One region of the Solwaraspora sp. WMMB762 genome, then DNA from elsewhere that is predicted to be linked to it. Evidence: riboswitches for the same ligand, from Rfam matches in the RefSeq annotation. Region 1 holds a riboswitch; the other holds the start of a gene.
What was found. Region 1 has a riboswitch for thiamine pyrophosphate ahead of ACN27J_RS24905 (thiamine phosphate synthase). Riboswitches for the same ligand answer to the same signal wherever they lie in the genome.

Region 1 (13,946 bases):
CGTCATCGAGGCCCTCGACGCGTACGCCGCGAAGCGGGACCTGTCGCTGCTCGCGGTCGCGATCGGCGGCTTGGCCGCGCAGCCGGCCGTGGCGTCGGTGATCGCCGGGGCGACCACCCCCGAGCAGGTACGGGCGAACGCCGCCGCCGGGACCTGGCAGCCCGACGCCGCCGACCTCGCCGAACTGCGGTCGATCCTGCCGGAGCACGCCGGCCCCGGCGGCTCGCTGAGCTGACCGCCACTGCCACTCATGGCGCCGAGAGCTCACGGTGCCGAGAGCTCATGGTGCCGAGGGAACCCACATTGTTGTCTCGGGGCCGTTTTGACGACAATGACGGTTCCCTCGAGCTGATCCGCGTCACCGGCCGCCCCGCGCACCGCCCAGGGGCGATGCGGGGTGCCGCGCCGGGGGAGTGCCGGCAAGGCTGAGCCTCACATGATCCTGACTCCTCGGCTGGACTTCCGCCGATGATCGGGTACCCGCATTGCGTGGCGTGGAGACCGGCTGCGGATCGCGGTGCTTCGTGCCGATTTTCAGGCCAGCCGTCAATCAATGATCAATTAGCGGTTCGGCAATGGCGTCGTGGCGTTGTGGTAGAGATATGTCCACTCGATAGTGACTGTCGTCTGTCGATCATTCCGTCGTCGGTGAGTGGCATACCAGGAGGTGGCAACGTGCCCGCAGCATTGTTGAACTCGTCGGTGCCCCGACGGCAGCTCGGTCGGGAGCTGCGTCGGCTGCGTGAGCGGTTGGCCGGGGTCCCGCAGACCACGGCGGCCCGGGGAGTTGGAGTGGTCGGCGACCAAGCTGCTGCGGATGGAGCGGGGTGAGGTGCCGATCCGCGCCGAGGACGTGGTGCTGCTCTGTGAGCTGTACGGCGCGGACCTGAAGACCGTCGAGGCGTTGGCCGCGTTGGCCCCGAAGACCAAGGAGAAGGGCTGGTGGCACGACTACGCCAGCATCCCGTCCTGGTTCGAGCTGTTCGTCGGCCTGGAGGAGGCCGCCGCCCATCTCCGCGAATTCCATACGGAGCTCGTCTCCGGCGTGCTGCAGACCCGCGAGTACGCAACTGCCGTGTTCAGCGTGAACCAGGATGAAGTGCCTGCGGATGAGATCGAGCGCAGGGTCGAGATGCGGATGCGTCGCGCGCGGTTGCTGACCCGGATGGAGCCCTACCTGCCCAGGTTCGACATCGTGCTCGATGAAGCGATCCTGCGTCGACCGATCGGCAGCGGGCAGATCATGGCCGGACAGTTGCGTCGGCTGGCTCAGGCCGGGGAGCAGCCGAATGTCTCGGTCCGGGTGCTGCCGTTCAGCGCCGGGTTGCACGCCGGCCTGATGGCGCACGGTTCGTTCACTCTTCTTGATTTTCCAGAAGGGAACGAGCCGACGACTGTCTACGTGGAGGAGCTGACAGGAGCTCTGTTCCTCGATCGGCCGGATGAGGCTGAGCGGTACGCTTGGACCTTCACCGACATCGCTGGCCGGGCGCTGAGCGAGCAGGCCAGTCGTGACCTCTTCTGGCGGACCGCGAAGGAGTACGAGTCATGATCGATCTTTCCGGAGCTAGCTGGCGCAAGAGCAGCCGATCAAACAACCAGGGTCAGTGTGTCGAGGTGGCTGACGGGCTGGGTGGGGTCGTCGGGGTGCGGGACTCGAAGGATCCGGCTGGTCCGGTGCTGGTGGTCGCCCCGACAAGCTGGTCACGCTTCGTCGCCGCCGCCAAGGGCGGGGCCCTCACCAGCTGACGGCGGCGGTGCGCCGGCGGCCGGCCGGCGGTGAGCCTGGTCACGGCCGACAGCGGCGGGGCGGGCAGCGACCGAAGGTTGCCTCGGATCGGCCCTTGGCGGATCGACGAGACCGTCGTACGGTAACAGGCAAGTAACCCACGGGAGCCCGGTGCACCGGGCTGAGAGGGAGGCTGACGCGGCCTCCGACCGTAGAACCTGATCCGGGTAATGCCGGCGCAGGGAGGAGCGTTGCCGTGCCGTCCCTTGGGCGACTGCATCTGATCACCGACACCCGACCCGGGTGCGACCCGCTCGGCGTACTGCGGGCGGCGTTGGCCGCCGCCCACGCCGCCGACGCCACCGCCGACCTGGTCGTGCAGGTCCGGGTCGAGGACGACATGTCCGACCGGGACGCGTACGAGCTGACCGGCCGCGCGGTCGCCGAATGTGCCGCGTACCAGGTGACCTGTTTGGTCAACGACCGGCTGCACGTCGCGCTCGCCACCGGTGCGGCCGGCGCGCACGTCGGCGCGCTGGACCTGCCGGTCGACGCCGCCCGCCGGGTGCTCGGGCCGGCCGCGATCCTCGGTGCCACCGCCCGCGACCCGGCCACCGGGCGGGCGGCGGTCGCGGCCGGGGCGACGTACCTGGGGGTCGGGCCGTGCTACGCCACCGGCACCAAGACCGAGCTGCCCGACCCGATCGGGCCGGCCGGGCTGGCCGCCGTCGCCGCCGCCGTCGACGTACCGGTGGTCGCGATCGCCGGGGTCACCGTGGACCGGGTGTCGGACCTGCTGGCCGCCGGTGCGCACGGGGTCGCGGTGGTCGGCGCGATCGCCGCCGCCGCCGACCCGGGGCGGGCCACCGCCGACCTGCTGACTGCGGTACGGCAGCGGCCTACCGGCACCGACAACGGAGCGCCGGCATGACGGCGACGGGCAACGGACACGCCAACGGCTGGGCCAGCAGCCGGGCTGATGTGGCGGTGGTCGGCGGCGGGCCGATCGGGATGAGTATCGCCTGGCGCTGCGCCCAGCGTGAGCTGCGTACCGTGCTCTACGACCCGGCACCCGGATCCGGGGCGTCCTCGGTGGCCGCCGGGATGCTCGCCCCGGTCGCCGAGTCGCACTTCGGCGAGGCTGAGCTGACCCGGCTGCTGGTCGACTCGGCGGCCCGTTGGCCGGCGTTCGCCGCCGAGCTGACCGCAGTCACCGGCCAGGACATCGGCTACCGCACCGACGGCACCCTGGTCGTCACGCTCACCGGTGACGACCGACGCGAGGCGGAGCGGCTCTGGGCGTACCAGCAGAGTCTGGACCTGCCGATCACGCTGCTGCGCGCCACGGCGCTGCGGGAGCGCGAACCGGCGTTGGCCCCCAGGGTGCGCGGCGGTGCGCTGATGCCCGACGACCACCAGGTCGACCCGCGCCGGCTGGTCGCGGCGTTGGACACCGCGCTGGACCGGGCCGGGGTCACCGTCGTCCCGCAGCCGGTCACCGACGTTTCCACATTGGATGCGGCGGTGGTCGTGGTCGCCGCCGGCTGTGGATCAGCGGCGCTGACCGGGCTGCCGGTCCGCCCGGTCAAAGGCCAGATCCTGCGGCTGCGGGCACCCGCCGGCGCCGTCGGGTTCCGGCACGTGATCCGGGGGTACGCCGACGGCCGGCACGTCTACCTGGTGCCGCGCGCCGACGGTGAGGTGGTCGTCGGCGCCACCGTCGAGGAGCGCGTCGACACCACCGTCACCGCCGGAGCGGTGCTGGAGCTGCTGCGTGCCGCCGCCGACCTGCTGCCGGAGATCGCCGAGTACGAGCTGGTCGAGGCACAGGCGGCGGCCCGGCCCGGCACCCCGGACAACGCGCCGCTGCTCGGCTGGCACCAGCAGCCCGACGTCAACTCGGCCGGCGGCTCCGCAGGCAGGGAAGTGCTGGTGGCGACCGGGCATCACCGGCACGGCATCGTGCTGACCCCGGTGACCGCCGACCTGATCGCCGACATGGTGGCCGGTGCCGACCCGGATCCGGCGCTGGCACCGTTTACGCCCGGCCGGTTCACTGCCGCGAACAGGGAAAACGCGAGGGAGGAGCAGCCGTGGAGTTGATCGTCAACGGGGCATCGATGACCGCGCCGACGGGAACCGTGCTGGCCGACGTCGTCCGGGCGGTCACCGACCGAGCACGTGGCGTCGCTGTCGCCGTCAACGGTGAGGTGGTGCCGCGCAGCGGCTGGTCGGCCGAGCAGCTGTGCGACGGCGACCGGGTCGAGGTGCTGATCGCGGCGCAGGGCGGGTGAGCCGGATGCCGTTCACCGTTGCCGGGCACAGTTTCGACTCCCGGCTGATCCTCGGCACCGGCGGTGCCGCCAACCTGCACATCCTGGAGCAGGCGATCGCGGCCAGTGGCACCGGTCTGGTCACGGTCGCGCTGCGCCGGGTGGACAGCGCCGCCACCATGCACGGCGGGCTGCTCGACCTGCTGGAGCGCTGCGGCGTACGGCTGCTGCCGAACACCGCCGGCTGCTACACCGCCACCGAGGCGGTCAAGGTCGCCCACCTGGCCCGCGAGGCGTTCGACACCGACTGGGTGAAGCTGGAGGTCATCGGCGACGAACGGACCCTGCTGCCGGACGGCGCCGAGTTGCTGCGCGCCGCCGAGCAGCTGGTCGACGACGGTTTCACCGTGCTGCCGTACACCACCGACGATCCGGTGCTGGCCCGCCGGCTGGCCGACGCCGGCTGCGCGGCGGTGATGCCGGCCGGTGCGCCGATCGGCTCCGGGCTGGGCATCCTCAACCCGCACCACATCCGACTGATTCGTCAGTCAGTGGACATCCCGGTGGTGCTGGACGCGGGGGTCGGCACTGCCTCCGACGCCGCGCTCGCGATGGAACTCGGCTGCGACGCGGTGCTGCTGGCCAGCGCGGTCACCCGGGCCGCCGACCCGGTCGCGATGGCCACCGCCATGCGGTACGCCATCGACGCAGGCCGGCTGGCGGCCCGCGCCGGGCGGATCCCGAAGCGTTTCCACGCCCTGGCATCCACTCCGGACGAGGGGCGACCCGAACTGTGAACGGGATTTTGTTGCTCACCGATCGCCGGCAGACGGCCCGGCCGCTGTCGGAGGTGGTCGCGGCGGCGGTGGCCGGCGGACTCCGGCAGGTGGTGCTGCGGGAACGTGACCTGCCCCGAGCCGAACGCGCCGCGTTGGCCGACCGGCTGCGCGGCATCCTCGCCCCGGTCGGCGGGACGTTGATCGTGGCCGGCCCCGATCCGCTGGGCGGTGACGCGGTGCATCTGAGCGCCGCCGGACCGTACCCGCCACCGGCGTTCGGGCTGGTCGGCCGCTCCTGCCACGACGAGGCCGAGCTCCGCCGACTGACCACGGAGGACTACCTGACGGTGTCGCCGGTCTTCGTGACCGCGTCCAAGCCCGGGTACGGGCCGCCGCTGGGCCCGGCCGGGCTGGCCCGCCTGGTCCGGGTGGCCGCCGGCCGGCCGGTGGTCGCCCTCGCCGGGGTGACCACGGCGGAGCAGGTCGCCACCTGCCGGGCGGCCGGTGCCGCCGGGGTGGCGGTGATGGGCGCGGTGATGCGCGCCGCCGACCCGGCGGCCGTCGTGGCGGAGTTGGTCGCTGCGGCCGCACCGGCCGAGGTGAGCTGCTGATGGCCGGCGATCGAGGTGAGCAGCTGACGCCCGCCGACCGGATCACCCCGGTGGTGGCGATGACGATCGCCGGCTCCGATTCCGGCGGCGGCGCCGGCATCCAGGCGGACCTCAAGGTCTTCGCCGCGCTCGGCGTCTACGGCACCAGCGCGATCACTGCGGTGACCGCGCAGAACACCACCGGCGTCACCAGCGTCCACCAACTGCCGGCAGCGCAGGTGCTCGCCCAGATCGAGGCGGTCCGCGCCGACCTGCCGGTGCGCGCGGTGAAGACCGGCATGCTCGGTACGGCCCGGATCGCCGGGGCGGTCGCCGCGCTGGCCCGAGCCGGGGAGCTGCCGAACCTGGTGGTCGATCCGGTACTGGTCTCGACCAGCGGGCACCGGCTCGGCGTGGTCGGCGCGGTCGAGCGGCTGCTGCCGTACGCGCTGGTCGCGACGCCGAATCGGGCGGAGGCCTCGGCGTTGGTCGGCTGGCCGGTGCGGACCGTCGACGAGATGGCGCGGGCCGCCGCCGAGCTGGCCGCCGGCGGGCCGAGGTTCGTGGTGGTGACCGGTGGCGACCCGGACGGTACGTCGACCGACCCGGCCTCGGCCGACGTGCTCGCGGCGGCGGACCCGGCGGTCGACGTCGTCGGCACCGCCGACGGCGGCTGGCGGCTGGTCGGCGAGCGGCTGGACACCGGCAACACGCACGGCACCGGGTGCAGTTTCGCGGCGGCGGTGGCCGCCCGGCTGGCGCTCGGCGACGACGTACCGGCGGCGTTGGTCTTCGCCAAGGAGTACGTCGCGCGGGCGCTGGCCGGTGCCCGGCACTGGCGGTTGGGTTCCGGCCACGGACCAATAGACCATTTCGGCAACTACCTGAAGGAGGCCCGCTGATGCAGGCTCGGCGCAAGGTGTACGTGCAAGGACCGCGACCGGACATCCAGGTGCCGTTCGCCGAGGTGACCCTGACCGGCGACAACCCGCCGGTGCGGCTCTACGACACGTCCGGCCCGGGGTCGGACCCGCAGGTCGGGCTGGCCGCGCTGCGTGGGCGGTGGATTGCCGAGCGCGGCGACGTCGCCCCGGTGCGCGGTGCCGGCACCCCGCTGGCCGGGGCCCTCGGGCGTCGGCCCACCCAACTGGCGTACGCCCGGGCCGGGATGGTCACCCCGGAGATGGAGTTCGTCGCGCTGCGGGAGAACCTGCCGGCCGAGGTGGTACGCGACGAGATCGCCGCCGGACGCGCGGTGCTGCCGGCCAACGTCAACCATCCCGAGTCCGAGCCGATGATCATCGGCGGTCGGTTCCTGGTGAAGGTGAACGCCAACATCGGCACCTCGGCGGTCTCGTCGTCGGTGGCCGAGGAGGTGGAGAAGCTGACCTGGGCCACCCGGTGGGGTGCGGACACGGTGATGGACCTGTCCACCGGCAAGCGGATCCACGAGACCCGCGAGGCGATCGTGCGCAACTCGGCGGTGCCGATCGGTACGGTGCCGATCTACCAGGCGTTGGAGAAGGTTGGTGGGGATCCGGTCAAGCTGAGCTGGGACGTGTTCCGGGAGACCGTGATCGAGCAGGCCGAGCAGGGCGTCGACTACATGACGGTGCATGCCGGGGTGCTGCTGCCGTACGTGCCGTTGGCGGTCGACCGGGTCACCGGGATCGTCTCCCGGGGCGGGTCGATCATGGCTGCCTGGTGCCTGGCGCACCACGAGGAGAACTTCCTCTACACCAACTTCGCGGAGCTGTGCGAGATCCTGGCCCGCTACGACGTGACCTTCTCGTTGGGTGACGGGCTGCGGCCGGGGTCGATCGCCGACGCCAACGACGCCGCGCAGTTCGCCGAGCTGCGGACGTTGGGCGAGCTGACGTCCGTGGCGTGGGAGCACGACGTGCAGGTGATGATCGAAGGCCCCGGCCACGTGCCGATGCACAAGATCAAGGAGAACGTGGACCTGCAGCAGGAGCTGTGCCACCAGGCGCCGTTCTACACGCTCGGCCCGCTGACCACCGACATCGCGCCGGCGTACGACCACATCACGTCGGCGATCGGAGCGGCGATGATCGGCATGTTCGGTACCGCGATGCTCTGCTACGTCACGCCGAAGGAGCATCTGGGGCTGCCGGATCGCGACGACGTCAAGGCCGGGGTGATCGCGTACAAGATCGCGGCGCACGCCGCCGACCTGGCCAAGGGGCATCCAGGTGCGCAGGCGTGGGACGACGCGCTGTCCAAGGCGCGGTTCGAGTTCCGCTGGGAGGACCAGTTCAACCTGTCGCTCGACCCGGAGACCGCCCGGTCCTACCACGACGCGACGCTGCCGGCCGAGCCGGCGAAGTCGGCCCACTTCTGCTCGATGTGCGGCCCGAAGTTCTGCTCGATGAAAATCACGCAGGATCTGAAGGAGTACGCCCAGCAGGGCATGAAGGACAAGTCGGATGAATTCGTCGCATCCGGTGGCCGGGTCTACCTGCCGTTGGCCTGATCGTCGGCGCCGCTACGGCTCCGATTGTCGGCACCGTCGCGGTTCCGGTCCTCCGCACCGTTACGGCTCCGGCCGTCCGCGCGGCGGGGCTGCCGACGCAACTCGCTGACCCAGTCCACGTGTTCGGCGTCCTCGTCGGTCAACGCCGGTGGAGGCGCCGGCCGCCGCTGGCGCATGAACCGTGGCCGGGGAATCCGGCCGGCCGCAGGTGCGGCGGGTGGTGCGGCGACCGGTTGCGGTGCGACCGGTGGTGGTGCCACCGGCCTTGGCGTCGGCCGGTCGACGCCATCGGTCACCGGTGTCGGTGTCGGTGTCGGCGGCCCGTCCGGCGCGATCGGTGTCGGGTCGACACGGGGGGTGACCGCCGCAGGTGTCGGCGGCGGACGGTCGCCCGGATGCGACTGCGCGGCGACCGGCACCGGTGACGCTGCGGTCGGGCCTGATCGGACCGGGCCTGATCGGACCGGGCCTGATCGGACCGGGCCTGATCGGACCGGGCCTGATCGGACCGGGTCCGGTGAGGTCAGGCTCGGTGTGGGCGGGTCCGCTGCGGGCGGGTATGACGCCAGCAGGTCGGGCGTGGGCCGGCCCGGCGTCGGCGGGTCCGGCACAGGCGGCGCTGCCGGACCGGGTGACACCCGCCCGACGGATGCCGAATCGGCGGGAATCTTTTCAGATAGGGCAATTTCCACTACCGATTCTCGGCTCTCGGACGAGCTATCGGCGGGTCCGACGGTCGCTCCGACGGCGGGCACGGGCGTCCCACTCGCGGGCGTCCCACTCGTGGGCGTCCCACTCGCGGGCACGGGTGCGGGCGTTCCGGTTGCGGTGCTGGCCCGTCGGCCGGGCCGACGCACGGCAGCCACGGTGATCGAACCGACGACCCCGGCGGCCACCGCCAGCAGCGCCGCCCAGTAGGGGTCGTCCTGGTAAGGCCCGGCGCGGCCGGCCCCGGCGGCCAGGTACGCGGCGTCGAGGACCGCCGGTCCGGCCATTCCGGACACCGCCGTGGCCACCGTCGGCGCCGCCCGCCACCGGGCCAGCCCGCTCACCGCCGCACCGAGCGCCAGCGCCAGCGCCGGCAGCAGCACGAACAGCTGCCAACCGGGGTCACCCGGGTCGAGCGCGACCGGTTCGAGTACCCCGGGTCGGATCTCGGCGACGGGGTCACCCGCCCACAGGTCCGGGGCAACTGACCCGACCGCCAGCAGCCAGAGCGCGCCGCTGAACACCAGCACGTTCCAGCGCATCGCCGGATGGGTCAACGCGGCCAGCGCCGCCGGCAGACCCACCACCGCCCCGATCCCGCCGATCAGGGCGGTAACCGTCACCGGATCGTCGACCCCGGTCGACGCCTGCGCCGGCAGCACCGACAACCCGACCACGGCGAGCGCCGCACCGATTGCGGCGACCAGCGCCAAGACGACCCGGCGGAGCGCTGTCCGGACCGCCGACACCCGCCGGGGCCGGGCCGGACGCTGCTCGGCGACCCGTTGCGCCACGCACGCGCCGACGACGGCAGCGACGATCGCGAACCAGGCGAGCCAGGACAGCTGGGTCGGCCAGAAGTCTGCGGTCGGCCCGACGAAGTCGCGACGCAGGCGTACCAGTTGGAGACCGTAACCGGCACCGAGCTGGACGGCGCCGGCGAACGCCGCTACACCGAATGCCGTGGTGATCGCTCTGAGCCAGGTCCGCAAGGCCATGCCGGGAGGTTACGGCCGGCCGCCCGCACTGTCGACCTGGACCGGGGCGACCGCCGCCGGGCCGGTGGGTCAGCCCAGCTGGGGCAGCACCTCGGCGGCGACCAGCTCCAGGTGGTCCAGATCGGCGAGGTCGATGAACCGCAGGTGTACCCGGCTGGTACCGATCGCCGCGAACTCCCCGATCCGGTCCACCAGCTGGGCCGGCGAACCGATCACCGGGTCCTCCGGTGGCAGGGCGCTCTTCTCGTGCAGCGGCGCGGCGCGACGCTGCGCCTCGGCGTCGGTACGCCCGATCGCGATGACGATGCCGGCTGACATGGTCAGCGGCGGTCGGCCCTGCTCGGTGCGCCCGGTCCGGTGACAGGCCTCGGTCACCCGCTCGTAAGCCGCCGCGGTCTCGGCGACCGACTTGAACGGCATGTTGAACTCGTCGGCGAACTGGGCGGCGAGCTCCGGGGTCCGCTTCGGCCCCCGTCCGCCGATGATGATCGGCGGGCCGGCCGGCTGCGCCGGCTTCGGTAGCGCCGGAGCGTCGACCAGCTGGTAGTGGTCGCCGTGGAAGCTGAACTTGTCACCGACCGGGGTACGCCACAGCCCGGTGATCACCTCGAGCTGCTCGGCCAACCGGTCGAAGCGTTCCCCGACGGACGGGAACGGCAGCCCGTACGCGGTGTGTTCCCGGGCGTACCAGCCGGCGCCGATGCCGAGGTCGACCCGGCCACCGCTCATCTGGTCGACCTGGGCGACCATCACGGCGAGCGGTCCGGGCAGCCGGAAGGTCGCCGAGGTGACCAGCGTGCCGAGCCGGATCCGGGAGGTCTCCCGGGCCAGCGCGGCCAGGGTCAGCCAGGCGTCGGTCGGCCCCGGCAGCGCCAGCTCCTCGCCCATCGACTGGTAGTGGTCGGCCCGCAGGTAACCCTCGAACCCGGACTCCTCGGCGAGCCGGGCCAGCCGGAGCTGGTCGTCGTAGCTGGCGCCGCGGTGCGGCTCGGTGAACACGCTGACCCGCATGGTCAGTACCCTCCGATCCCGGCCGTCGCCGGTGCGTCGCGTTCCATCAGCACCTCGTGCAGTTCCGCACTGCACCGGGCCACGTCCTCGGTGTGCGCGTTGCGCCCCAGGCTGCGGGGGCGGGGGATGTCGATCGGCACGATCTTGCGGATCCGCCCTGGTCGAGGGCTCAGCACCACGACCCGGTCGGCGAGCAGGACGGCTTCGTCGATCGAGTGGGTGACGAAGACGATGGTCGCCGCGCGCTCCATGTGGATCCGTTGCAGCTCGACGGAGAGTTCCTCCCGGGTCAGCGCGTCCAGCGCCGAGAACGGCTCGTCCATCAGCAGCACCTGTGGTTCGGCGAGCAACGAGCGGCACAGCGACACCCGCTGCTGCATGCCGCCGGACAGCTCGTGCGGCAGCCGCTTGTCGAAGCCGGCCAGCCCGACCATCTCCAGCAGTTCCATGGCCTTTGCCCGGTGCTGTCTGCGGCGCAACCCGAAGATCTCCGCCGGCAGCAGAACATTGTCCAGCACTGATCGCCAGGGCAGCAGGGCCGGACGTTGAAAGAGCATCGCGATGTCCCGGCGTGGTTTGACCACCTGCTGACCACCGACGGTGATCTCGCCGGCTGTCGTCGGAAGCAGTCCGGCGATGAGTCTGAGCAGGGTGGACTTGCCGCAACCGGATCGACCTACGACCGCGACGAACTCACCGGCAGTCACCGAAAGGTCGATGCCGCGCAGTGCCTCCACTGTGCCGGAGCGACCGGCGAACGTCCGTCCGACTCCGCTGAGCTGGATCATGGGGCCGGCAGCTCCCTCGTCCTGAGTCGATCAACAAGCGGGGGACAGAGTATCCGGATCGTGCCGGCCATGCACCACCCGCACGGTAAACACTTTTGATTGCGATCCAGGGTTCGCGATGCCCGGCTGTCGCATTGGTGAGGTTTCCCTCGTACTCTGTTGCCCGCGAAGTTTCCCAACGCGACCGCGGCACCGGTGCGGCCCCCACCGACCGGCTGCCGCGCCGGACCAACTACCCCCTCCGGTCGGCTCGACGACCTGCGGGTTTGTCGAGGGGCCGTCGGGTTGGAAAGGACACACGTTCATGACAAGGCTCACCCGTACGATCGCCGCCACGGCCCTCGCGGCGGCGCTCGCGGTCACTGCCGGCTGCAGCGCGGACGACGGTGACGAGGCGAATGCCGGTGGCACCGAGGAATTGAAGAAAGTGACGTACCTCACTTCCTTCGGTAACTTCGGTCGGGACTCCTACGCCTGGGTCGCCAAGGACAAGGGCTTCTTCGAGGAGGCCGGTTTCGACGTCGAGGTCAAGGCAGGAGCCGGCACCGGCGACAACATCAAGACCGTCGTCGCAGGCCAGGCCCACTTCACGCCGATCGACATGACCGGCGGACTGCTGCAGTACGGCAACGGCGAGGCGAAGGACTTCGTCGTGGTCGCCGGCATCCAGCAGCGCACCATGGCCGCGATCATCGCGCTCGACGGCAGCGGCATCACCACCCCCAAGGACCTGGAGGGCAAGACGCTCGCCGACGCCCCCGGCTCGGTGGTGCGCAACCTGTTCCCGACCTACGCCTCGCTGGCCGGCATCGACGAGACCAAGGTCGAGTGGGTCAACGGCGCCCCGCAGACCCTGATGGGCACCCTGGCCTCCGGTTCGGTGGACGGCATCGGCCAGTTCGTGGTCGGTAAGCCCACCGTGGAGACCGTCGCGCAGGGCAAGACCGCCGTGGTGCTGCCGTACAGCGACATCATGACCGACCTGTACGGCAACGTGCTGATCACCTCGACGGCGATCGCCGAGGAGGACCCGGAGATGGTGAAGCGCTTCAGCGCGGCACTGCTCAAGGGCCTGGAGTACAGCATCACCAACCCGGAGGAGGCCGGCGAGATCCTGGCCAAGAACGTGGAGGAGGCCAACCCGGCCGCCGCCGCCGCCGAACTGGAGCTGATGGCCGCCTTCGTGAAGTCGACCAGCTCCGGTGTGCCGGTCGGTGCGCTGGACAGCCAGCGGATCGCCCGCAGCATCGCGATCCTGCAGGGCGCCGGGGCGATCCCGCCGGGCCTGGAGCCGGAGCAGGTCGTCAACTTCGACCTGGCCCCGAACGCCGAATCCTGACCGACCCGGGTGTGGGCGGGTGGGCCACCGGTGGGTGGCCCACCCGCCCACACCCGGCGGCTCGGCGAGCCTGAGGAGTGTCGTTGACATCTCCCCCTGCTGAAGCAAGGAGATTCGACCCTCACGGGTCGAGCTTTCTGCTTCGCCGACCACTGCCGACCCGAATCAACGGCGAGGGACGGAGTACCGCCCATCGGTCTTACACGGTCTCCACAGACGTCACTTCCCACCAGCCCGGCGGTAGGCCCGACCGGCCTGGCTGTCACCGGAAGGGCAAGGCCACGTTAGCACACCTGTTCGCACGCCGGATCTCTCGGTGTGTGAGTAGTGGACGTCGATCCGCCTCGGCGGCGAGTCGACTTTCCCTGCCGTGCTCCGCAGGTGTCCGTTTCCTCCCCGGCCGGAAGGCCGGAGTATCCACGGAAGGCATCTGATGACCGTACTCAAACCGGCGCAGGCGCCACCGGTACGCGCCGCGACCACCGCTCCGGTCCGCCGCCCCGCCGGCGGCCGGGTCGCCGCCGTTGGACTACCGCTGCTCGGCGTGGCGGTGACGGTGACCGTGTGGTGGCTCGTGACCAGCGTGTTCGACCTGGTGCACTCGGTGGTGCTGCCACCCCCGCAGGACGTGTACGCGGCGTTCTCCCTGCGGGTGCCGCGACTGCTGGAACACACCCTGGCGACCACCACCTCGACCGTCGCCGGGTTCGCGATCTCCACCGTGGTCGGGGTGCTGATCGGTCTGGCGCTGGCCGGCTCACAGGTGGCCGAGCGGATGTTCTCCCCGCTGCTGGTGGCGCTCAACGCCGTACCGAAGATCGTGCTCGCCCCGCTGCTCGTGGTCACTCTCGGCTGGGGCCAGCAGTCGATCCTCACCATGGTCTTCCTGCTCTGCTTCTTTCCGATCGTGCTCTCCACGGTGACCGGCCTGACCTCGACCCCGGCCGATCTGGCCGAGCTGGCCCGGTCGCTGGACGCGTCCCGGTGGCAGACCTTTCGCAAGATCCGGTTTCCGGCGGCGTTGCCGCAGATCTTCGTCGGCCTGAAGGTCGCGATGCCGTTGGCGGCGATCGGTGCCGTGATCGGCGAGTTCCAGGCCGGTGAGGAAGGCCTGGGCTACATGACCCTGCAGTTCAGCGGGATGGGCGAGAACTCCGCCGCCTGGGCGGCGATCGTGTTGATCGGGCTGATGAGCATTCTGCTCTACTTCGCGCTGGTCGGCTTCGAACGGCTGCTG
Region 2 (13,946 bases), 3.0 Mb from region 1:
GGGTGCCGGCCGGGCGGTTCCGGCAGTGGCACCGGATCGGCTACGTCCCGCAACGGCTCGGTGCCGGCAGCGGCGTACCGGCCACCGTCGGCGAGGTGGTCGCCTCCGGTCGACTGGCCCGTCGCGGCGTACTGCGGCCACCCGGCGCCGCCGACCGCACCGCTGTCGCCGCGGCGCTGACCGCCGTCGGCCTCGCCGACCGGGCCCGGGATCCGGTGGCCACGCTCTCCGGCGGCCAGCAGCAACGGACGCTGATCGCCCGGGCGCTGGCCGGCGAACCCGAGCTGCTGGTGCTCGACGAACCCACCGCCGGGGTCGACGCGGCCAGCCAGGAGGCGTTCGCCCGGGCGCTCGGCGCGTTCGTGGCCGGCAACGGTACGGTGCTCCTCGTCGCCCACGAGCTCGGTCCGCTGCAGCCGCTGATCGACCGGGCCGTGGTGCTGCACCACGGCGAGGTGGTGCACGACGGCCCGGTGCCCGCGCCGGCCGGCCACCACGCGGACCCGGGACACGACCACGTCCATCCGCACGCTGCGGTGGAGCCGTCCCGGATGTGGAGCGCATGAGTATCTTCCAGTACGAGTTCATGATCCGGGCCCTGATCGGGGCCCTGGTCATCGGTCTGGCTGCCCCGGCCCTCGGCATCTATCTGGTGCAGCGTCGGATGTCGCTGATCGGCGACGGCGTCGGCCACGTGGCGCTGACCGGCGTCGGCGTCGGTCTGCTGCTGGACCGCTCCCCGGTGCTCACCGCCGTGATCGCCGCCGCAGTCGGCGCGGTCGCCATCGAACTGCTGCGCGAACGCGGGCGTACCTCCGGCGACATGGCGCTGGCCCTGCTCTTCTACGGCGGCATCGCCGGCGGGGTGATGCTGGTCGGGCTGGCCGGCGACCGCAGCAACGCCAACCTGATGGCGTACCTCTTCGGCTCGCTCACCACCGCCTCCGTCGAGGACCTGTGGGTGATCGTGGTGCTGGCCGCAGTCGTGCTGACCGCGATGCTGCTGCTGCGGCCGGCCCTGTTCGCCATCTGTCACGACGAGGAGTACGCCCGGGTCTCCGGCCTGCCGGTGCGCACCCTCAACCTGCTGATCGCGGTGACCACCGCGGTGACCGTCACCATCGCCATGCGGGCGGTCGGCCTGCTGCTGGTCAGCGCGCTGATGGTGGTCCCGGTGGCGACCGCGCAGCAGATCACCCGGGGATTCCGCAGCACCATGGCGGTGGCGATGATCATCGGTACGGCCTCCGCCGGCGGCGGGGTGTGGCTGGCCGGTACCGCCGACACCGCGATGGGCGCGACCATCGTGATCCTGGCCATCGCCGCCTTCGCGGCCACCGCCGTCGGTGCCGGGACGTGGCGGCTGCTGCGCCGCCGGGCCGGCACGCTGGCCGTCCACCGCCGGCAGCCCCGCGAGGTCGAGCCACCCGAGGTGGTCCTGGACCGTCCCGCCGAGATGGTCCCGGAACGTCCTGCCTAGGTGTCCCGGATCGTCCCGTCTGACGTGGTACAGACCCGGCGACGAGCACCGCTGAGCCGCCTGCCTGCCGATCCGGCTCTGGTATTGGTTACCGTTGCGGGGTGACGATGGCCAACGGCTACGACGGGTACGAGAGCGCCAGCGAGTTGCTGCGCGCGCTCTCGGCCCCGCTGCGGGTGGCGATCGTGACCGAGCTCGCCCAGGGCGAGCGGTGTGTCCACGAACTCGTGCAGAAGCTCGGCGCGCCGCAGCCACTGGTGTCCCAGCATCTGCGGGTGCTGCGGGGCGCGGGGGTGGTGCACGGCTCCCGACGTGGCCGGGAGATCGCCTACGCGCTGGTCGACGAACACGTCGCGCACATCGTCGCGGACGCTGTCAGTCATGCCCGGGAGGTCCGGTGAGCAGCCGCCGGCTCCGGCCCGGGCAGAACCCGTCCCGGAGGCCCTGATGAGGACTGGAGACACCACGCCCGGCACCGCGGAACCCTCGACGGTGCGCAACACCCGGCAACGCAGCGCGGTCAGCGCCATCCTCGACGAGCTCGCCGGCTTCCACAGCGCCCAGGAGCTGCACGCCATGCTGCGCCAGCGGGGCGACCGGGTCGGTCTGACCACGGTCTACCGGACATTGCAAGGGCTGGCCGACTCCGGCGAGGTCGACGTGATGCGCCCGCCCGGCGGCGAGCACCTGTACCGGCGGTGCAGCCAGGGCCACCACCACCATCTGGTCTGCCGCTCGTGCGGCAGTGCGGTCGAGGTGGCCGGGCCGGCGGTGGAGAGCTGGGCGGAACGGATCGCGGCGCAGCACGGGTACGTCGGGGTCAGCCACACGATGGAGATCTTCGGGACCTGCCCGAAATGCGCCGCCCGGCGTACCCCGACGACGTGACTGCGCACGCGCGGCCCCGGCCCTCGTACGGCACGCTGTGCGCATGCAGATCTACGCCGACCGCTTTCCGCGCGCCGCCCGGCAACTCGCCACCGACCTGATCGTCGTCGTCTGGGTCTACCTGTGGATCCGTGCCGCCAGCTCGCTGCATGACCGGATCGGTGAGCTTGCCGGCGCTGGCCGGACGCTGGAGAACGCCGGCACCGGGCTGGCCGACAACCTCGCCGACGTCGGCGGCCGGGTCGGCCGGGTGCCGCTGGTCGGCGACGAGCTGACCGGGCCGTTCGAGCAGGCCGCCGGGGCGGCCCGTTCGGTCGCCGCCGCCGGGCAGGAACAGCAGGACCTGGTCGGTGAGCTGGCCCTGGTGCTGGCCGGCACGATGCTGGTCTTCCCGCTGGGTCTGGTGCTGTTCGGCTGGCTGCCGTTGCGGGTGCGCTGGATCCGGCGGGCGAGCGCGGCGGCCCGACTGCGCGGCGTACCGGCCGGGTCGGATCTGCTGGCGTTGCGGGCGCTGACCACCCGCCCGCTCGGCACCATCGCCGCGCTGGGCCCGGACGTCGCCGCCGGGTGGCGGCGGGGCGACCCGGCGGTCACCGACGCGTTGGCGGAACTGGAGCTGCGGGCGTTGGGCCTACGTGGCCGACGCTGACCGGCCGCCGCGCCCGGCACCACCGTCGCCGTCCTCGTCCTCATCGTCCTCCTCGTCGCCGTCCAGCCAGCCACGGTGCACGAAGGGCAGGGCGGCCCAGAAGATCAGGAACCACACCCCGGTGAGGCCGCTGAGCACGAACGCGACCGGTCGGGGCAGGATGAAGTCGGTGACCAGCAGCACCGAGCTGACCATGGCGACCAGCATCAGGCTGAGGCCGCCGCTGGCCATCCGGTGGGCGAACCGGACCAGCTCCGGCTTGCGGCCACGTCGGAAGAGCACCCGGTGAAACGCCACCGGCGAGATGATCAACGCGGCGGCGGCCGCCGCCGCCAGCAGCGCCACCACGTACACGTCCCGTTGAAACCCGTTCGTGTCGGGGAACCCGCTGCTGAACGGCAGGGTCAGCAGGAACGCGAAGAGGATCTGCACCCCGGTCTGGGCGACTCTCAGCTCCTGCAGCAGATCGGAAAAGTTGCGCTGCCAGCGTTCCTTTTCAGTCTCCCGGTCCACGTCCGCTCGTCCTCCTGCCGAACCGCCCACGCTCAAACGGCGGTCAGCAATGTGCCCCGGACCCCGCTGCGGGAAACCTCTACTCGTACTGCTGCCGGGGGGCGTCGATCTGCTGCCACGACTCGACCGCCAGGTAGGGGATGCTGGCCCCGTTCACCGGGTCGGTGCCGATCCGGTCGCTGTACCGGCCGACCACCTCGATCCAGGTGTCCGCCGGCAGCCCGGTCGGGGCGCTGCCGTCCATTCCGACCTTGATCGGCCGGCCGTCGGCGGCGCAGCAGGAGAGCACGATCCGGGCGAGCATCGGCTCACCGTCCGGGCCGTCGGTGACAAAACCGGTGAGCCGTACGTCGCGCCCGTCCAGCGACCGGCCCTCGTCGAAGATCGCCCGGGAGGCGTAGTCGAGCACGCTGATTTCGGCTGGATCGCCGTCCGGCAGCGGCGGATAGTCCGACGATGCCTGCTCGCTGCTCAACGCGGTGCCGGCCTGCGCGACGGCGTACGAACCCAGCGCCGGCGGGGCGACCAGCAGCAGCCCGAGCACCGGCAGGATCAGCAGCCAGCCCACCCTCGGCTCGTGATGGGCGTGGCCGTGCCCGTCGTCGGCGGCGTCGCCGGGTCCGTCGTCGACGGCGTGGCCGTGCCCGGCATGTACGCCGACGGCAGGGGCCGGTGACGACCGGCGCCGCAGGTCGTGCCAGAGCGTCATGACCGCCGCGGCGATCAGCAGCAGGCCGGCGACGATCAGGAACGGCTGCAACGCTTCCTTGACGTACCGCAGGTACATGTCGGTGACGCTGGCCCGGACCACCGCGCCGCCGAGCAGCAACAGCACCACGCCTTGAGCCTGTTTGTTCACAACAGCACCGTCCCCACCGCGACCGCCACCACGACGGCGATCAGGAATGTCGCCGGAGCGAACCGGTACGCGAATCTGCGCCCGAACGTCCCGGCCTGCATCGAGACAAGTTTCAGGTCGACCATCGGGCCGACGACCAGGAAGACCAGCCGGGAAGTCAGCGAGAACTGCGACAGCGAGGCCGCGACGAAGGCATCCGCCTCGGAGCAGATCGACAGCAGCACGGCGAGTACGGCGAGCGCCAGGATGGACAGCACCGGGTTGTCGGCGAGAGTCTGCAGCCAGCGCTCCGGCACCAGCACGTTGATGCTGGCAGCGGCCATCGCCCCGATCACCAGGAACCCACCGGCGTGCATGATGTCGTGCCGCACCGCCGCCCAGAACGCCCGCGCCCGGGACAGGTCGTCCAGGTCGGGCCGGTGCGGCAGGCGGATCCAGTCGGTACGGCCCAGCCGCAGCCACAGCCAGCCCATCACGACCGCGACGAGCAGGCTGGCGACACCTCGACCGACGACCATCTCGGGATTGTTCGGGAAGGCGACCGCAGTCGCGACCAGCACGATCGGGTTGATCGCCGGGGCGGCCAGCAGGAAGGCCAGCGCGGCGGCCGGCGCCACGCCCCGACGGATCAGCGACCCGGCGATCGGCACCGAACCGCACTCGCAGCCGGGCAGCACCACCCCGGCGGCGCTGGCCACCGGCACCGCCAGCGCCGGGTGTTTCGGCAGCGCCTTGGCCCAGAACGACCGGGGCACGAAGACCGCGATCACCGCGGAGAGCACCACCCCGAAGACCAGGAACGGCATCGCCTGGACCATCACCGACACGAAGACCGTGGTCCAGGTCTGCAGCCGGGGGTCGGAGATCAGGTTGGCCAACGGCTCGCGGAAGATCACCAGCCCGATCAGCAGGAAGGCGAGCACCTCCACCGAGCCGATCCGGTCACCGAACAGCCGGCGTCGGGGTGGACGTGGGCCACCGGGCGGTCCGGCGGCGCCGCCGGACCCGGACAGGTCGTCGTCGGCCGGTGCGGCCCAGTCGATGTCGTCGCCTGGGCGCGTCCGACGCGTCGCGGTGCGATCGGCAGCGGTCACGGCGGGCTGGTCCCCTCGCTGGTGTGAAGGCGGGCAGTTCACGATAACCCGCGCAGGGGTGCCCGCCACCACACCGGGACGCGCCCACTGTCGGCGCGGTGCCACCGGTGCTAGCGTCGGTGGCACAACCTATGTCCCACAGGGGAGCGCACGCAGCGCTGAGAGTGCGGGAAGTCCCGCAGACCCTCGAACCTGATCTGGGTAATGCCAGCGCAGGGAGTTGGAGCGACGTATGACGCAGCAATCTTTGCCCGCCGACCGTAGCTGGCGGACCGTCGACATCGTGGTCGCCTCGGTGATCGCGGTCGCGTTCGGGGTGGTCTTCTGGCTGTGGGGGTTGATCTGGACCGCCACCGAGGCCGCGTTCACCTTCTTCCCGCCCGCCCAGGCGGTGCTGTACGGGGTGTGGCTGGTGCCGGCCGTGCTCGGCGCGCTGGTGATCCGCAAGCCGGGGGCCGCGCTGTTCTGCGAGCTGGTCGCAGCGGTCGTCTCGGCGGCGTTGGGCAGCCAGTGGGGTGCCGTGGTGGTCGTGCAAGGGCTGGCCCAGGGGGTCGGTGCCGAGCTGGTCTTCCTGGCGGTGGCGTACCGCTCGTTCCGGCTGCCGGTGGCGCTGACCGCCGGGGCCGCCGCCGGGCTCGGCGCGGCGATCTTCGACCAGATCCGCTACTACGCGCCGTACGACCTGGTCAGTTTCCGGATTCCGATCTTCATCGTCACCGTGGTCAGCGCGATCGTGCTGGCCGGTGCCGGCAGCGTGGCGCTGACCCGGGCCCTGGCCCGCACCGGGGTGCTCGACCGGTTCCCCGCCGGCCGCGACCGCACCGCGGTGTGAACCGGCCGGGGCCGGCCGGGGCCGTGGCGATCGAGCTAGGGCCGGCTGGGTCGTGAGCCGGCTGGAGCTGCGCGGGTTCGGCTGGCGGCATGCCGGCCGCCGGGCCTGGGCGGTCCGCGACGTCGACCTGAGCGTCGACGCCGGCGAGCGGGTCCTGCTGCTCGGGCCGTCGGGGGCCGGCAAGAGCACGCTGCTGGCGGCGATCGCCGGGTTGCTGCCGGCCGACTCGGGCGAGCAGGCCGGCACCGTCACCGTCGACGGGCTCGACCCGCGCAAGGCCCGCGAGCGGGTCGGCATCGTCTTCCAGGACCCGCAGAGCCAGCTGGTGATGGCGCGCAGCGGCGACGACGTGGCGTTCGGGCTGGAGAATCGGGGCGTGCCGGCCGACCAGATCTGGCCCCGGGTGGACGCCGCGCTGGCCCGGGTCGGCTTCCGGTACGGCCGGGACCGTCCGACGGCCGCGCTGTCCGGCGGCGAGCAGCAGCGGCTGGCCCTGGCCGGGGCGCTCGCCCTGCGGCCGGGTCTGTTGCTGCTGGACGAGCCGACCGCCAACCTGGACCCGGCCGGTGCCGACCTGGTCCGCGACGCCGTCGCCGGGGCGCTCGACGGAGACCGGGACACCACGCTGGTGATCGTCGAGCACCGGGTGGCGCAGGCGCTGCCGCTGGTCGACCGGGTGGTGGTGCTGTCCGCCGGTGGCGGGGTGCGGGCCGACGGCAAGCCGGACGAGATCTTCGACCGGTACGGCGGTCAACTGGCCGCCGATGGTGTCTGGGTGCCGGACCAGCCGCTGCCGCAGCGCAACGGGCCTGTCGCCCCGGCCGGCGAGCCGCTGCTGATCGCCGGCCGGGTCGGGCTGGCGCCCCGACTGGCCCCGCTCGCCGACGAGGTGCCGGTACGCGGCGGCGAGGCACTGGCCGTGCTGGGGCCCAACGGCGCCGGCAAGACCACGCTGGCCCTGCTGCTCGGCGGGCTGGTCGCGGCCAGCGACGGAACGGTCCGGGCCACTGCCGCGTTGACCGGCGGCCAGGTGGGGCCGGCCCCGCACCGGTGGCGGGCACCGGAGCTGGTCCGCCGGATCGGCAACGTGTTCCAGAACCCGGAGCACCAGTTCGTCGCGACCACGGTGGCCGACGAGCTGGCTCTCGGCCCGCGCCGGTGCGGGCTGGCGGAGTCGGCCGTCGCCACGGTGGTCGACGAGTTGCTGCACCGGCTGCGGCTGGACCGGTTGGCGGCTGCCAACCCGTACACCCTCTCCGGTGGTGAGGCGCGGCGGCTGAGTGTGGCGACCGCCCTGGCCACCGCGCCCCGCCTGCTGGTGCTCGACGAGCCGACCTTCGGCCAGGACCGGCGTACCTGGCTCGAACTGGTCGCGCTGCTCGGTGAGCTGCGCGACGCCGGGCACGGGATCGTGACGGTGACCCACGACGTCGACCTCGTCGCCGCGCTCGCCGACCGGCGGCTGACCCTGTGAGCCGACCGACGGCTGACCCGGTGAGCCGACCGGCGGCTGGCCCGGTGATCGGCGAAGCGGACGGTGCCGGGGCGGCGCCGCTGGCCCGCCGCAACCCGGTGGCGAAGCTCGCTGCCGCGCTGGTCTTCTCGGTGCTGCTGCTGGCCACCCTGGACCCGCTGGCGCCGGCCGTCGCGATCGCCGTCGAGCTCGCCGTGGTCCCGCTGTTCGGGCTGGGCTACCGTGCCCTGCTGCGCCGGATGGCGCCGCTGCTGCTGAGCGCCGCCGGTGTGCTGGTCACCCTGACGTTGTTCGCCGCCGAACGGACCGGCCCGGTGCTGCTCGCCGCCGGGCCGGTGCTGGTCACCAGCGGCGTACTGGTCACCGCGCTCGGGCTGGCGTTGCGCCTGCTGGCCGTGGCGCTGCCCGGGGTGCTGGTCTTCGCCACCACCGACCCGACCGACCTTGCCGACGCCCTGGTGCAGAACGTCAAGGCTCCGCCCCGGTTCGCGATCGGGGCGCTCGCCGCGTTCCGGCTGGTGCCGATGCTGGCCACCGAGTGGCAGCTGCTGGCGATGGCCCGCCGGGCGCGGGGCATCGACGCGGGCCGCAACCCGGTGCGCCGGCTCCGGTTGTTCGCGGCGACCGCCTTCGGGCTGCTGGTCCTGGCGATCCGCCGGGGCACCCGGCTGGCCACCGCGATGGACGCCCGGGGATTCGACGCCGGCATCCCCCGGACCAGCGCCCGGCGGCAACGGTTCGGAGCGGCCGACGCCGCTCTGGTCGCCGGTGCCGCGGTCGTCGCCGGAGGGTCGCTGGCGATCAGTTTCGCCGCCGGGGTCTTCCGCCCGGTGATCGGCTGAGCCCGGCCCGGCCACTCCCCCGGCACAGAGATCAGCAGGTCACGCCAGGTGCCACAGATGCACACATGGCTACACCTTCACGGCACGTGCGCCGTGACGACGGCGGCACGTCGCCTGCTGTTTCCCCACCTCCACGAGATTGACCGCGACAAAGTTGATCTGGGAGGCGGAACAGGGATGGGACACCACCACCATCATCACCACCACGACCACGCGGCGACCGGTGCGGACGTACCGGCACCACTCGACCTGTCGGTGCCGGACGCCGAACTGTCGCCGACCGAGGCGTCCCGGCGTACCTTCCTGCGTAACGCCGGGCTGCTCGGTGCCGGCGCGGCCGCGTCGTCGGTGCTGGCCGGCGGGCACGCCGCGCACGCCGCACCGGCCAACGACCACAGCGGCGGCGGCACCGGCGGTGGCCAGGCCAACGACGGCGAGTTCGTCTGGCTGGCCGGCGACCACCACATCCACACCCAGTACAGCTCGGACGCCATGTACCGGGTGGTCGACCAGGCCAAGCACGCCCGCGCGTACGGTCTGGACTGGATCGTCATCACCGACCACGGCAACGCCACCCACTCCCGCATCGGGGTGGAGAAGGTCAACCCGGACATCGTCGAAACCCGCAAGGAAATCAAGGACCTGCTGATCTACCAGGGCCTGGAGTGGAACATCCCGTCCGCCGAGCACGGCACGGTCTTCGTCCAGCCGGGGCCGAACGAGGTCGCCGTACTCAAGCAGTTCGAGACCGACTACGACGGTTCGGTGAACGGCACCAGCAGCCCGAGCCCGGAGAACGAGGCGCTCGCCATCGCCGGCATCAAGTTCCTCGGTGACGAGGTCCGCCGGCGCCGTATCGGTGGTGCGCTGTTCCTGGCCAACCACCCGTCCCGGCGGGGCGTCGACTCGCCGCACGAGGTGCGGGCCTGGCGTGACGCCGACCCGACCGTGGCGGTCGGCATGGAGGGCGCCCCGGGTCACCAGGCGTCCAGCCTGCCGGCGCCGAACGGCCCGGGTCGCGGCCGCGGCTACTACGAGGGCAGCCCGTCGGCGGCGTCGTTCCCCGGCTACCCGCTGGAGAGCTACCGCACCTGGGGCGGGTTCGACTGGATGACCTCCACCGTGGGCGGGCTGTGGGACAGCCTGCTCGCCGAGGGCAAGCCGTGGTGGATCAGCGCCAACTCCGACTCGCACATCAACTACCTGGGTACGTCGATGCGCGGGCCGGACAGCGACTTCAACGCCAACGGCAAGTACAACGACCCGGTGTACGGGCCGCTGATCACCACCGCCGGTGACTTCTGGCCGGGCCAGTACAGCCGTACCCACGTCGGCGCGCAGGCGTTCGGCTACCGCGCGGTGATGGACGCCATCCGGGCCGGCCGGGTCTGGGTGGACCACGGCGGTCTGATCCGGGGCTTGGACATGCGGGTCCGCCGGCTCAACGACCAGCGGCCGGGTGCCGGTGCCACGCTCGGCGGCACGCTGAAGATCAAGAGTGGTACGTCGGTCGTGGTGACCCTGGACATCGATCTGGCGACCGTGCCGAACTGGGCGCAGTTCGTGCCGAAGCTGGCCCGGGTGGACCTGATCGTCGGCGACGTCACCGGACCGGTCACCGACCAGGACACCTTCACCGCCCCGACCACCCGGGTGGCCGCCTCGTTCGAGGTGCAGCCGGGCCGCAAGCGGGTGTCGTTCAGCTACCCGCTGGGCCGGGTGGACCGACCGATGTACGTCCGGGTGCGCGGCACCGACGGCAACCGCAGCGCGCCCGGTCTGATGGGTGCGGCGGTCGACCCGCACGGCCCGGCGATGGACGTGCTCGGCGACGCCGACCCCTGGCTCGACCTGTGGTTCTACGGCAACCCGATCTGGGTCCTGCCATCCTGACCGCCACCGCCACCGCCACCGCCGTGACAGTCATCGGAATCAGTCTGGGGCATGCCGACGACGCTGCCGCCGAACACTGGCTGCACGACGTCGTCGGCGTGGCCGACCTGCCCGACCTCGTCGCCTGCACCCATCTGGTGCGGACGCCGAGGCCGCACGTGGCGATCAGTCTGGCCGCCCCCGACGGGCTGCCCGACCTGCCTGCCACCCCGGCCGATCTGGTCCCGGCGGCGGAGCTCGCCGCCGCCGAGCACCGGGCCGGCCGGTCCGGGCGGGCGGTCCGCTACCCCGGGGTCGACCGTCTGGTCGGCACACTCACCGTCGCGGAGCTGCTCGAGTTCAGCGCGATCGAGCAGGTCATCATGCTCGGTGGCGCGCAGCCGGATGAGGACACTCCGCTGGTGACCCGGGACTTCGTCCGGCCGCAGTGGATCAACGGGGTGCTGACGTTGATCACCACTGCGGTCGGGCCGGGCCGGATCGGGCCGTTCGAGTTGCCCGACCCGACCCCCTGCTGCGCCGACAAGCACTGACCGTACGCCTCACCTGTTCAGCCTCACCTATCCAGCCTCCGGCGCTGGTCACATCCTGTGGCCAGCGCCGGAGGCGTTCAACGCTCGACGGCCTTCCGCTGCCGCAGCCGCGAGGTGAGGCTGACGCACGTCATTTCGCGTTTTGAGGTGCGTCAGCCTCACCTCGCAGACGGTGGGGTGGTGGTCAGCTCGCCGCACCGAGGGCACCAGCGACTCTTCACTCGGAATGAGAACAGCCCGGCGAGGAAACCGAGTAACGCCGCGCTCGTCAACGCACAGATGTCCATGGTCCTTTTTGGCTTCTCTACGAGTGGGGATGGTCGACGCCGTTGAGTGGCTGCCGGCGCTGCACCACGCCGGAGCGAGTCAGGGCACTCTTGTAGACGCCGATCGCGGCCATCCGCCCGTCCCGCCCGGCCGACGTGATCGTGGCGAGGATGCCGACCACCGGGGAATCGTCGTCGTCGAGGCCGTAGCGGATGTCGGAGACCCGGACCGTCATCGACCGGTCACCGAACACCCAGTCGGCCTTGCCGAGATGCAGGGTGTCACCGACCCGCAGGAGTTCACCGTCGGCCATCAGTCGTCCCGCCCGTCGTGGACGTACCCGTCCGGCCAGAGTCCGGCGTACTGCAACACCGCCCGCACCCGACGCGCCCGACTGTGGTCCCAGCGGTCCAGCACGGCCAACGCGGTGGTGAACGGCGGGCAGAACGCTGCCACGTCACACACCCGGCACTCGGCCAACCGGCTCGGCATGTGCTCGGTGACCGTCTCCCGCGCACGGTCCAACACGTTGACGTCCGGCCGGTTCCGCATCGCCGCCGCCACCTCGTCCAGCACCGCCTGCTCGGCGTCGACGGCGGCCGGCTCGGCATTCGGCGCCGGCGCCACCCCACGCGCGGCCAGCAGCCGGAACCGTGGGTCCCGCCCGATGTCCGTCTGCCCCGGCGTTCGGCGCGCCAACGGCGGCCGATCCGGCGTCGGACCTTCATTACCGCCGAGGTACGGCGACGTACAGTACCTGCTGCTCGGCGGGTTGTTTCCGGCCATGCGCTTTCCTCCGTGGAGACATGTCGGCGGATACATTTGTTGGACCTCAACGCAGTTCTATTGCCGCTCGCGTGAACTCACTACATCCACGGTCGTCTACGTCACACGCACGCCACTACCCGCCGACATCCGGAGATTCCGCATCACCCATTCCCCGCGTCGCGGGGAAGTTCACAAAATCGGAGCAGTCGCGTATGGTCTATCCAAATAGTCTGCGGATCTTTTCTGATCATGGGCAGGTGACGGCATGACTGAATCAAGATCGGAAAGTCTTCGACGGCAGCAGGCTCGCCTCGCGGCCGAGTTGCGGTCGGAGGGAAAGACGTGGGTCGAGGTGGCCGAGGTCTTCCGGCAGCGGTTTCGGCTCAACCCCCGGGTCGCGCTCCGCGCCGCCCGGGGCTGGAGCCAGGCGCAGGCAGCCGAGGAGTGGAACCGGCGCTGGCCCGACGAACCCAAAACCCACAAAAGCTTCTCGTACTGGGAGATCTGGCCCGGCAAGGGCGGCTACACACCCTCGCAGGACAACCTGGTCCGCCTGGCCGAGATCTACGAGTGCGCCGTCGCCGACCTGCTGGCCGACCTGCCCAGCTTCCGCCACCTCGACGCCGCAACCCGAACAACTTTCACCGTCGCACGGGGTACTTCCGTCGCCCTCACCGGTGAGACCATGATGCCGAGAGAAGCGGAGATCCTGCTTCGCGACCTGCTCGACCGGCGACCCGGTGCCGAGGCGGGTGCCCCGCCACGAGCGGACCTCACCGGCCCGCACCGCCTGCCCGAGGAGGTCGACTTCGGAGAGTTGGCGCAGGTCATCGTCATGTGGATGCAACGGATACCGGACCCGCAGACCCGCCGGGCCATGCTGGGCAAACTGACCGCCGCGCTCGCGGTCGCCACCACCGCGCCGCTGACCGCGTTGGCCGGCGCGGCCGAGCCGGCCAACGCGGCACCACCGTCCGCCGGACCGGGCACGTTCGACCCGGCGACCCTGGCGCACTGCGAGCAGATGATGCCCTACCTGCGGAAGCAGGGCGACGTCCTCGGCGCGGGTGCCACCCTGCCCAGCGCTTTGGCCTACCGACTCACCGCCGAGCAGCAGGCCAAGGCCGCCACCGCCGGGCCGCACCGGGACCGGGCGATCGCAGCCTACGCCGAGCTGACCCAGCTGGCCGGCTGGTTGTGCTTCAACATGGGCGACTACGGCTCCGCGCAGCGGCTCTACGACGACGCCCGCGCCGCCGCCCACGAAGCACGCGCCGTGGAGCTGGTCACCTACATCCTGTGCACGATGAGCCACCTGGCGACCTGGCAGGGCAAACCCCGGATCGGCATCGACCACGCCGCCGCCGCTGCCGCCTGGGCCGAGCAGAGCGGCAGCCCGTACGCCCGAGCCTACGCCGCCGATGTAGCGGTGCGGGCGCTCACCGCCGACAGCCAGGCCGACCGGTCGCAGGCGAATCTCGACCGCGAGTACGCCGCCCTACAGGAAGCGCAGGCCGACGACGGCCCCCGGCAGTCGTGGTGGTACTTCTACGACGAGTCGTTCTACTGGAGCACCACCGCACAGCAGGCGTTGGGCTTCCACGACGCAGACCGGGTGCTCTCCGCCACCGACAAGACGTTGAGCCTGATCGACCCGGGCAACCTGCACAACCGCGCGTTCGGGCTGCTGTACCGCGCCGAGGCGTTCGCCCAGCAGCGCGACATCGACCAGGCCTGCCGGACCGCCACCGAGGCGGTCGAGCTGACCTCGGTCAACTCCAGCAAGCGGATCACCCAGCAGGTGCAGAAGCTGCGCCGTGGGCTCGACCCGTGGAAACGCACCCGCCACGTCAA

Region 2: it holds a riboswitch for thiamine pyrophosphate, as region 1 does, so the genes downstream of both, ACN27J_RS11360 (ECF transporter S component) here and ACN27J_RS24905 (thiamine phosphate synthase) in region 1, are expected to answer to the same signal.

The regions. Positions count from the first base shown of each region.
Region 1 is NZ_JBMHMD010000001.1:5,555,120-5,569,065, forward strand. Features, by position in the region: gene ACN27J_RS24885 (aldo/keto reductase) at 1-235, shown strand, start outside; gene ACN27J_RS24890 (hypothetical protein) at 676-831, shown strand; gene ACN27J_RS24895 (DUF5753 domain-containing protein) at 818-1,552, shown strand; gene ACN27J_RS24900 (DUF397 domain-containing protein) at 1,549-1,749, shown strand; TPP riboswitch at 1,880-1,991, shown strand; gene ACN27J_RS24905 (thiamine phosphate synthase) at 1,986-2,660, shown strand; gene thiO (glycine oxidase ThiO) at 2,657-3,832, shown strand; gene thiS (sulfur carrier protein ThiS) at 3,823-4,023, shown strand; gene ACN27J_RS24920 (thiazole synthase) at 4,029-4,799, shown strand; gene ACN27J_RS24925 (thiamine phosphate synthase) at 4,796-5,392, shown strand; gene thiD (bifunctional hydroxymethylpyrimidine kinase/phosphomethylpyrimidine kinase) at 5,434-6,273, shown strand; gene thiC (phosphomethylpyrimidine synthase ThiC) at 6,273-7,865, shown strand; gene ACN27J_RS24940 (hypothetical protein) at 7,847-9,571, opposite strand; gene ACN27J_RS24945 (LLM class F420-dependent oxidoreductase) at 9,641-10,582, opposite strand; gene ACN27J_RS24950 (ABC transporter ATP-binding protein) at 10,585-11,370, opposite strand; gene ACN27J_RS24955 (ABC transporter substrate-binding protein) at 11,675-12,709, shown strand; gene ACN27J_RS24960 (ABC transporter permease) at 13,143-13,946, shown strand, end outside.
Region 2 is NZ_JBMHMD010000001.1:2,570,617-2,584,562, forward strand. Features, by position in the region: gene ACN27J_RS11320 (metal ABC transporter ATP-binding protein) at 1-566, shown strand, start outside; gene ACN27J_RS11325 (metal ABC transporter permease) at 563-1,480, shown strand; gene ACN27J_RS11330 (ArsR/SmtB family transcription factor) at 1,588-1,881, shown strand; gene ACN27J_RS11335 (Fur family transcriptional regulator) at 1,928-2,368, shown strand; gene ACN27J_RS11340 (hypothetical protein) at 2,412-3,017, shown strand; gene ACN27J_RS11345 (DUF6328 family protein) at 3,000-3,530, opposite strand; gene ACN27J_RS11350 (TIGR03943 family putative permease subunit) at 3,610-4,389, opposite strand; gene ACN27J_RS11355 (permease) at 4,386-5,402, opposite strand; TPP riboswitch at 5,614-5,719, shown strand; gene ACN27J_RS11360 (ECF transporter S component) at 5,716-6,315, shown strand; gene ACN27J_RS11365 (ABC transporter ATP-binding protein) at 6,368-7,789, shown strand; gene ACN27J_RS11370 (energy-coupling factor transporter transmembrane component T family protein) at 7,834-8,631, shown strand; gene ACN27J_RS11375 (PHP domain-containing protein) at 8,809-10,524, shown strand; gene ACN27J_RS11380 (hypothetical protein) at 10,548-11,057, shown strand; gene ACN27J_RS11385 (hypothetical protein) at 11,362-11,637, opposite strand; gene ACN27J_RS11390 (hypothetical protein) at 11,637-12,023, opposite strand; gene ACN27J_RS11395 (helix-turn-helix transcriptional regulator) at 12,358-13,946, shown strand, end outside.